DNA from 3 places in the Bradyrhizobium sp. MI1.11 genome. Region 1 is predicted to be linked to each of the others. Evidence: predicted binding sites of a transcription regulator. Region 1 holds the regulator's gene; each other region holds the start of a gene.
What was found. Region 1 encodes LexA, which represses DNA repair genes until DNA is damaged. Its sites were predicted from a motif close to TGTTCNNNNTGTGTTCNG; they were not measured.

Region 1 (3,274 bases):
CGTGATTTTCCTTGCCGTGATTTTCGTCGCTTCCATGGCCGCTCTCCTGCCGATTTGTCAGGTTCTTCGCATCATGCCGCGACGCGCTTGATCCTGCCTTCCGGAACAATGTGAAGCGGCGGGATGACTGTGCCCGCTCAGCGGTTTTTGCCTCTGCGCCCGCGCTCGGCTAGAAGACGTGCGGAACATTCGCCCGAACGTGCCGAGCAGGAGTTTTCGCCGTGGCCTTGATGCCGGTTTCCGACGCGCTTGCCGCGGTGCTGGCGGGTGCAGAGCCGCTGCCGGAAGAAATGATTTCCCTCGACGAGGCCCATCATCGCGTGCTCGCGCGTGACCTCGCGGCGCGGCGCACGCAGCCGCCGCAGGCGATGTCGGCGATGGACGGCTACGCGGTGCGCGCGGCCGATGCCGCGACGATCGATTCGGAGCTCACCGTGGTCGGCGAAGTCGCGGCGGGCCGACCGTTCGCCGGGACGATCGGCGCCGGCGAGGCCGTACGGATCTTCACCGGCGGCGTCGTTCCCGGTGGCGCGGACGCCGTCGTGATCCAGGAGGACACGGTCGCCGCCGGCAAGCGGATCATGATCAAGGAAGCCGCGATCGCCGGTCGGCACATCCGCCCCGCCGGCGTCGATTTCCGCGAGGGTGACGTGCTCCTGCGCAAGGGAAGCCGTGTCACCGAGCGCGACCTCGCGCTCGCTGCCGGGATGAATCATCCGCACCTTGTCGTTTTCAGGCGTCCAAAGGTCGCGATTCTCGCCACCGGCGACGAGCTGGTGATGCCAGGCACCACGCCAGGCCACGGCCAGATCGTCTATTCCAACGGCTACGCCCTGCACGCGCTCGCCCGCAGCGAAGGCGCCGAGACGATCGACCTCGGTATTGCCGCCGACACGCTGGAGGCGACCACCGCCGGCATCCGCCGCGCCCGCGAGAGCGGCGCCGACATCCTGATCACGACCGGCGGCGCATCGGTCGGCGACCACGATCTGGTCCAGCAGGCACTGCGGGACGAAGGCATCGCGATGGCGTTCTGGAAGATCGCGATGCGGCCAGGCAAGCCGATGATGCACGGGCGACTCGGCGCAATGGGTGTGATCGGCCTGCCGGGCAATCCCGTGTCGTCCTACGTGTGCGCTTTCCTGTTCATGGTGCCGCTGATTCGCGCCCTGTCGGGCCGTTCAGTGATTCACCATCGCCGCGAACGCGCCGTGCTCGGCCGCGGCGTCGGCGCCAACGACCAGCGCGAGGACTATCTGCGCGCGCATCTGGAGGAGCGTGACGACGGCACACGCGTCGTTCTTCCCGTCAATCATCAGGACTCTTCGCTGCTTGCGAATCTCGCTGCAGCACAGGTACTTCTCGTGCGCGCACCATTCGCGCCGAAGGCCGAAGCCGGCACGGCTTGCGAAGTGTTGCGGCTCCCCGTCTGAGCACCCCGCAACGCGCGTTCCGCGAAGTTTGCTCTGTTCACGGTAAATTAAGCAGTTGCGGAACATGTATCGAACATATAGTGTCCGTTCATGATTTGTTTCGAGCATGTAGCGGCTTATTGCCGAATTCTGCGTCTCGGAATCGGACGACATCAACCGGGGGACTTTGGTCGAGATGTTAACGCGCAAACAATACGAGCTTCTGCGGTTCATCAGTGAACGTCTGAAGGAAAGCGGCGTGCCGCCCTCCTTCGACGAGATGAAGGATGCGCTCGATCTGCGCTCGAAGTCGGGCATCCATCGCCTGATCACGGCGCTCGAGGAGCGTGGCTTCATCCGACGCCTGCCCAACCGCGCCCGTGCGATTGAAGTCATCAAGCTGCCGGAGCTCCAGGCAGCCGCCGGCAGCCGCCGCGGCTTCACCCCCAGCGTCATCGAGGGCAATCTCGGCAAGGTGCGTGCGGGCTCCAGCCTGCCCGCGGACGAGGGCGAACGCCCCGTGGCGGTACCGGTGATGGGCCGCATCGCGGCCGGCACGCCGATCGAGGCGTTGCAGACACGCAGCCACACCATCAGCGTACCGCCCGACATGCTCGGCTCGGGCGAACATTACGCGCTGGAAGTGCGCGGTGATTCCATGGTTGATGCCGGCATCCTTGACGGCGACATGGCGCTGATTCAGCGCAACGAGAGCGCCGATACCGGCGACATCGTGGTGGCGCTGATCGACGACGAGGAAGCGACGCTGAAGCGCTTCCGCCGTCGCGGCGCCTCGATCGCGCTCGAGCCCGCCAACGCTGCCTATGAGGTCCGCATCCTGCCGCCCAATCGGGTGAAGATTCAGGGCAAGCTGATCGGGCTTTACCGGAAGTACTGATACCGGACGTACTTGATACCTGGAGAAGTTGGCGCCTCGCGCGCTTCCGATCGGCATCGCCGGTCAGAGATTGGAGCGGATCATCGTCCGCTCCGGCTGGATAGTCTTTCTGGTTCTGCACAGACTATCCGGCCCCTCCTCCGGCGCTGGCTACTCGCGACGCCCAAGAAGCAGCACCGAAACAGCACCGCTTCGCGGCTCGAGTGTGCGAGGAAACAGCGAGCAGCGATCGAGGTCGTTGCACCAGCCGGCAATATTCGCGCATGCGCCTCCCGAATGCATCGCAACTCTCTTTGTTCCTATTGAATTCGGGAAAGATAATGTGATCGCGGCTTGCGGAAACCAGCCGCAGATTTGCCCACAACCGAGCAGAGCTTTCGTGCTTCAACTCTGATAGAGGCCTGCGCCTCGATAAGAGACGTGGGTTGCTATCCCAGCATGAGGAGCACCCGATGTGTGACTACAGCCTGCATGCCGTCGCGTCGCGCCCCGCCGAAGTCGGCGAGACGATCGTCACGACAAATTTCCGCGGCACCTCGACGCGCGGCTTCGCCTCCGCAGCCGATCCGTCTGTTGCCGTCTGCCTGCTGCCGGGAACGGAGCTCGCCTTCGCAGACGACGTCCGCTACGACAATCGCTGGATCTGGACGCGGACCATCAATTCCCGCGTGGGCAAGTTCGGCAAGATCGATCCGCACGTTCCCGACCGCCATCATGACGCGATCGAATTCCCCGACGGCAAATTTGTGCTGGTGACGCAGCTCGTCGAAGGCCAGCGCGCGACCGTGCTGCAACTGCCTGTGACCCAGTCGGTCATCGAGCGCGAGCACAAGGCGCAGATCATCGCCGACAGGCAGCCGACCGTCACGCACCTGCCGATCGGCTGAAACAGCCGCCCTCCGGCTACGAGGTCGGAGGTCAGGATTGAATTGCCATCGCCGGCCGTGGCCGGCGAGATGGTGTG
Region 2 (3,274 bases), on a different contig from region 1:
TTCGGGAGCCAAGCCTCAATAAAACTCGGCTGCCCCGTCTGCTTCACCGCCATCGTCATTCCTCCAAGGCTTTGCCTTAGAGAATCACAATTGACGGATTACGCAACAAGCCCCCTGTGGGAGAAGGTGGCGCGAAGCGCCGGATGAGGGGTCTCTCTCCGCGAATTCAAAAGCGAAAAGAGTCACACGCGGAGACAGACCCCTCACCCGTCTCGCCGCTAGGCGGCGAGACACCCTCTCCCGCAAGGGAAAGAGGGGAAGAGCCTTACTTCGGCAATAGCGCTTTCAGCTTGTCCATATCGCGCACATTCATCTTGAAGCCGCCGGGCATCACGATGTCGCCGGGCTTCTGGTCCGGCTTGCAGGCCCCCAGCCATTTCGCTTCGAGCTGCAGGGTCGTGTCGCGGCCTGCTGCGCCGGCGGCGCCGCCTTGCGCGTGCGACGACGTCTTCACTGTATAGGCCGAATTGAAATCGCCGGTGATCTCGGCATGCGAGGTCGTGCTGATGCCGGCGACATTGCATTCGGAATCGCTGACATAGCCGGTCGCGGTCTTCTTGATGTCCTGCTTGGCGCAAATCTGCTTGGCCATCGGGGAGACGTTGTTGTTCATCTCCTTGTCGACGGTCTCGTCGGTGCAGTGCTGCATGGTCATCTCGGGCACCGGCGTGCCGGTCCTGACCATCTTCAATTCCCACAGGCCCGCCTTGCGCACCGGCAGGTCGTCAGCGCGGGCGCTGCCTGCCGACACGACGAGGCAAAGGGCGGAGCCGAGCAAAGCGAGTTTGCGCGTCATGTGGGAAGCTCCCGGCTGAGAGGTAGCGGCGCTGCGAAAGCGCCTCAGTAGAGCGTGCGGATCGGCTGGTCGGCCGCGCCATAAGGCACCCAGCGGCAGGAGAACGAGATGTAGCCGCCCTCATAGGCCTGCATCGCCAGGAATTTGGCGACCTTGCCGTAGCGCGCGCAGTGATCGACCGCGACCTGCCGCGCATCGACCTGGGTTGCCATCGAATAGGCGATGATACCGCCGGTGTCGTTGCCCTTGAACGGAGGCACCGGAAGGAGATCGGCGCGCGCCGACTGGCTCGCCATCATACCCAAGGCAAGTAGGCCCGCGGCCGCAATGATTCGCATTCCCGTCACTCCGATTGGTTGGTGGCAGTTTACGGTGCCGGCGCGGCGGTGGAAAGAACCGAAGACCCCTCTGGTGCAGCATTGCGGTCAACTCGTCGGCAAGTGTTGCCGCGCTGCACTTGACCTCCCCCGGCCTTCGCGGCACCGTCCGACCCTCGCAGATCATGCTGTCTGGATTGCCCATGCGCGCCTCGACCTTCCTGAAATCGCTCCGCTTTGCCGCCGTGCTCGGCCTCCTGTTCGGGGCGCTGTCGCTCGGTGAGGCCAGGGCCGCCAATCCGCTGGAGCTGAATTTCTGGCTGAGCGGGCCGCGCTATGACGGCAACGTCTCCGAATGCGACAGGGCGCTGCCGACGATCGCCAGCCAGTTCTGGGAGAAAGAAAGCTCGTTCTGGAATTCCTCGTTGAAGATCACCGGCTTCTCCGCCGTTCACGAGACCGCGTTCCGGCCCTGGGCGTCCGACAACATCCCGCGCCGCTATTGCACCGGCGAGGCTATGCTCACGGATGGCAAGCTGCGCAAGGTGCATTTCTCGATTGTCGAGGATGGCGGCTTCGCCGGCTACGGCCAGGGCGTCGAATGGTGTGTGGTCGGGCTCGACCGCAACTGGGCCTACAACCCGGCCTGCCGCGCCGCCAAACAATAATTGCAAAAGTTCTGATCCGGAGCGATCAGGCGGCCGAACGACGGTCGTCCGAATTTTGTTCTTGAAATGTTCTTACCGCCTGCTAGGCTCTTCTGCACAGTCTAGTTGAGGGGCGTCGCCATGTTTCATTCCAGATTGCATTTTTTCTCCCGCCTTATGATCTCGCTGACGCTTGCAGCCGGGCTGGCTGCGCTGGCCGGCGGTGCCAAGGCCCAGGACAAGCGGCAGAACACGCCCGGCGAATTCGATTTTTATGTGCTGTCGCTGTCGTGGTCGCCCTCCTTCTGCGAGGAGGCGGCGGAGCGCGGCGGCCGCTCGCAGACCCAGTGCAGCGGACGGCCCTACGCTTTCGTGGTGCATGGTCTGTGGCCGCAATATGAGAACGGTTTTCCGGAATATTGCCAGCGGCCGTCGCCGCGGCTGAACCGCAGCATCGTCTCCTCCATGCTCGATCTGATGCCGGCGCCGGGTCTGATCTTCAACGAATGGGACAAGCACGGCACCTGCTCGGGGCTCGCCGACCGCAGCTATTTCGAAACGATCCGGAAGGCGCGCGCCGCGATCAAGATTCCGGCTGAATATCTCGATCTGTCGCAGGCCAAGACCGTGGCGCCGGCGGAGGTGGAAGAGGCCTTCATCAAGGCCAATCCGGGCCTCAGCAATGCCGCCGTCTCGATCACCTGCAACCGGACGCGGCTATCGGAAGTCCGCATCTGCCTCAGCAAGGACCTGCAATTCCGCGCCTGCGAGGAGATCGACCGCCGCGCCTGCCGCCGCGACCAGGTGGCGATGCCGCCGATCCGGGGTGGGTAGCCCAGGCATCGTGCCTCTTTGCTCAAGCCGCCACGTGGCGTAGTGCTCTTGCATGAATTACCGCCACGCCTTCCATGCCGGCAACTTCGCCGATGTCATCAAGCACATCGTGCTGGCGCGCATCATCACCTATCTCCAGGACAAGCCGGGCGCGTTCCGCGTCATCGACACCCATGCCGGCGCCGGCCTCTACGATCTCGAAAGCGACGAGGCGCGCCGCGGCGGCGAGTGGCTGACGGGCATTGCGCGGCTGATGCAGGCGCGGCTGTCGAACGACGCCATGGCACTGACCAAGCCCTATCTCGACATCGTCCGCGCCTTCAATCCGAAAGGCGAGCTCAAGGCCTATCCGGGCTCGCCGCTGATCGCGCGCGCCCTGATGCGGCCGCAGGATCGCCTCGTCGCCTGCGAACTCGAGCCGAAGGCGCGGAAAGCGCTGATCGGCGTGCTGCGCCATGACGAGCAGGCCCGCGTGGTCGACCTCGACGGCTGGATGGCGTTGCCGGCTTTCGTGCCGCCAAAGGAACGGCGCGGGATCGTCCTGATCGACCCGCCGTTCGAGGCAAAGGACGAGTTCGAAAAGCTCGGCGAGGCCTTCTCGACGGCTTTCGCGAAATGGCCGACCGGTATCTATGTAATCTGGTATCCCGCCAAGAGCCGGCGCGCCACCGACGCGCTGG
Region 3 (3,274 bases), on a different contig from region 1:
CGCAACGAGCCGCGCGCCTTCGGCTTGAGCTCGTCGGTCTCGACCACCGCGCGCGCCGCTTCGAACAGCGGAATGCGGCGCTTGCGGGCGTGATCGTGCAGCATCTGCACGGTGGCATCGCCAAGGCCGCGCTTGGGCGTGTTGACGATGCGCTCGAAGGCGAGATCGTCGGCCGGCGAATTGATGACGCGCAGATAGGCCAGCGCATCGCGGACTTCAGCGCGCTCGTAGAAGCGCGGGCCGCCGATGACGCGATAGGGCAGGCCGAGCGTGACGAAGCGATCCTCGAACTCGCGCATCTGGTAGGACGCCCGCACCAGGATCGCGATCTCGTTGAGCTTGTCGCCCTGGCGCTGGATCTGCTCGATCTCCTCGCCGATGCCGCGGGCTTCCTCTTCCGAATCCCACGAGCCTGTCACCGTGACCTTCTCGCCGTCATGGTCCTCGGTGCGCAGCGTCTTGCCGAGCCGCCCCTCGTTGTGGGCGATCAGGTGCGAGGCAGCGGCGAGGATGTGGCCGGTCGAGCGGTAGTTGCGCTCGAGGCGGATAACCTTGGCGCCGGGGAAATCATGGTCGAAGCGCAGGATGTTGTCGACCTCCGCGCCGCGCCAGCCATAGATCGACTGGTCGTCATCGCCGACGCAGCAGATGTTTTTGGTGGGGCCTACAGGGACAGCCGTCATTCCGGGATGCGCCGAAGGCGCAGACCCGGAATCTCGAGCTGAGGACTCATCTCCGGATTCCGGGTTCGGCTCTTCGAGCCGCCCCGGAATGACAGTGGGCGAGGTTGGCTTCGTCGGCGCTTGCGACAACAACCGCAGCCACAAATACTGCGCGACGTTGGTGTCTTGATACTCATCGACCAGGATGAATTTGAAGCGCTGCTGGTACTGCCGCAGGATATCCGGGTGCTCGCGGAAGATGCGGATGTCCTCGAGCAGCAGATCGCCGAAATCGGCGGCGTTCAAAATCTTCAACCGCTCCTGGTAGCTCGCATAGAGCTTGCCGCCCTTGCCGTTGGCGAAGACGGCGGCTTCGCCCGACGGCACCTGCGACGGCGTCAGGCCGCGGTTCTTCCAGCCGTCGATCAGGCCGGCCAGCATGCGCGCGGGCCAGCGCTTGTCGTCGATGTTGTCGGCTTGCAGGAGCTGTTTCAAGAGCCGCACCTGATCGTCGACGTCGAGCACGGTGAAGTTCGACTTGAGCTGCGCCAGTTCGGCGTGGGTGCGCAGGATGCGTCCGCCGATGGAGTGGAAGGTGCCGAGCCACGGCATCCCTTCCACCGCATGGCCGAGCATCTGGCCGAGCCGATGCTTCATCTCGCGCGCGGCCTTGTTGGTGAAGGTCACCGACAGGATCTCGGAGGGGCGGGCGCGGCCCTGGCTCAGGATATGGGCGATGCGCGTGGTCAGCACGCGGGTCTTGCCGGTGCCGGCGCCGGCCAGCACCAGAACCGGACCGTCCAGCGTCTCCACAGCCTCGCGCTGCTCCGGATTGAGCCCGGACAGGTATTGCGGGCCCACCGAGGCCCGCGCACGCGCGGCGATGCCGCCGGCTGCGGGCTGGTGGTCGGGGACGCTCTGGGACGTGATCTTGCTCGGCTCGGTCATGCGAATCATTTGCCCCACGTTGGCACCGCGGGGTGGTGAAAGGGGAGCCTTCTTAACAGGGATTGGTCCCTATATGGGGCCGCGGACGGGGGTTTTCCACGTGCGCGGAAAGCCAATTTGTTCCTGCGGGTCAGGCGAATTTCCGGCGCCAGCGGCCCGGAACCATTGTTCCGAGTTGGCGATTGGTTCTGCAAGTGAGGCGCGTCAGCCGCGCCGATCGCAGACAGACATCGAAACAGAGGTTCGGACCATGCTTAGCTGGGTTGTGACGTTTCTGGTTATCGCCTTGATCGCCGGTATCCTGGGCTTTGGCGGCCTCGCCGGCGCGTCGATCGAAATCGCCAAGATCATCTTCTTCATCGCGGTCGTGCTGTTCCTGGTCTCGGCCGTTGTCGGTCTGGCCCGCGGCCGTAACAGGGTCTAGCGCGCTTACCGCTTCGAGGGCATCGCCACGTTCCGGCCGATGCCCTCGGGCCGCGGTACGGCACTGTGGGCCTTGACCACCGCTGCGATGCGCTCGCGGATGTCTGGCGGAAACGCCGCCACCTTTCGTGAGCCCATGTCGATGTGAAGCGACATGTTTTCGGAGGTCGCCGACAACCAGCCCTCGGTGGCGTGCCGCAGCTCCTGGAATGTGTGCAGCCGCTTGTCGTCGGCCTCCAGCAGCCAGACCGAGACCTGCACGGGATCGCCCAAGTGGATTTCGCGCAAATACCGCACGTGGCACTCGGCAGTGAAGGTCGAGCCGCCTCGCTCCTTCATATAGCCCGGCCCGATCCCAAGCGTCAGCCACATCTGGTCGATCGCGCGGTCGAACATCACGTTGTAATAGGCCATGTTGAGGTGGCCGTTGTAGTCGATCCATTGCGGCTCGATCTGCATGATCGAGGCGCGGAACGGCGCGCCCTCGATCGTTGTGGCAGCAGTCTCCGGCATGTGTCCTTCCCCAGCTATGCGTCCGGTCGCTTGACTTGACCGGTGAGATGTCCTTTGCCACGGTTCGTCTCGTCGGGAGGAACGTCCGTGGGTACGACCATCACCAATAATCCGCCGCGGCCGGCGCCGAAAGCCCTCGCGAGCGCGCTGGAGCAGCTTGCCGGACGGTTCGGCAACCGCCTCATCACCTCGCAGGCCGTCCGCGAGCAGCACGGCCACACCACCACCTGGCTCGTGAACCAGCCGCCGGACGGCGTGGTGATGGCGCAGGAGACCGCCGACATCCAGGACGTGGTGCGGATCTGCGCGACAAACGGCGTGCCCGTCATCGCCTTCGGCACCGGCACCTCGCTCGAGGGCCAGGTCAACGCACCCGCCGGCGGAATCTGCATCGACCTGCGCGACATGAACAAGGTGCTCGCGGTGCATGCCGAGGACCTCGACTGCGTGATCCAGCCCGGCGTCACCCGCAAGGCGCTCAACGAGCATCTGCGCGACCAGGGCCTGTTCTTCCCGATCGACCCCGGCGCGGACGCTTCCCTCGGCGGCATGGCCTCGACGCGGGCCTCCGGCACCAACGCGGTGCGCTACGGCACAATGCGCGACAGTGTGCTGGCGCTGAAGGTGGTCCGCGGCGACGGCGAGATCATCACGACCGGCACGCGCGCGAAGAAATCATCCGCCGGCTACGACCTGACGCATCTGTTCGTCGGCGCCGAGGGCACGCT

Region 2: a site for LexA is predicted at 1,838-1,855, ahead of AC0L30_RS15355 (ribonuclease T2 family protein). Genes of this name have one in related genera too.
Region 3: a site for LexA is predicted at 1,784-1,801, ahead of AC0L30_RS24120 (ATP-dependent helicase). Genes of this name have one in related genera too.

What each region holds. Positions count from the first base shown of each region.
Region 1 is NZ_JBVVPM010000002.1:296,560-299,833, reverse strand. It holds gene AC0L30_RS03315 (molybdopterin molybdotransferase MoeA) at 222-1,433, shown strand; gene lexA (transcriptional repressor LexA) at 1,609-2,310, shown strand; gene AC0L30_RS03305 (hypothetical protein) at 2,763-3,197, shown strand.
Region 2 is NZ_JBVVPM010000013.1:19-3,292, forward strand. It holds gene AC0L30_RS15340 (DUF3617 domain-containing protein) at 266-796, opposite strand; gene AC0L30_RS15345 (hypothetical protein) at 841-1,134, opposite strand; gene AC0L30_RS15350 (hypothetical protein) at 1,317-1,781, shown strand; gene AC0L30_RS15355 (ribonuclease T2 family protein) at 1,902-2,594, shown strand; gene AC0L30_RS15360 (23S rRNA (adenine(2030)-N(6))-methyltransferase RlmJ) at 2,647-3,274, shown strand, end outside.
Region 3 is NZ_JBVVPM010000026.1:995-4,268, reverse strand. It holds gene AC0L30_RS24120 (ATP-dependent helicase) at 1-1,619, opposite strand, end outside; gene AC0L30_RS24115 (DUF1328 domain-containing protein) at 1,861-2,034, shown strand; gene AC0L30_RS24110 (thioesterase family protein) at 2,040-2,546, opposite strand; gene AC0L30_RS24105 (FAD-binding oxidoreductase) at 2,634-3,274, shown strand, end outside.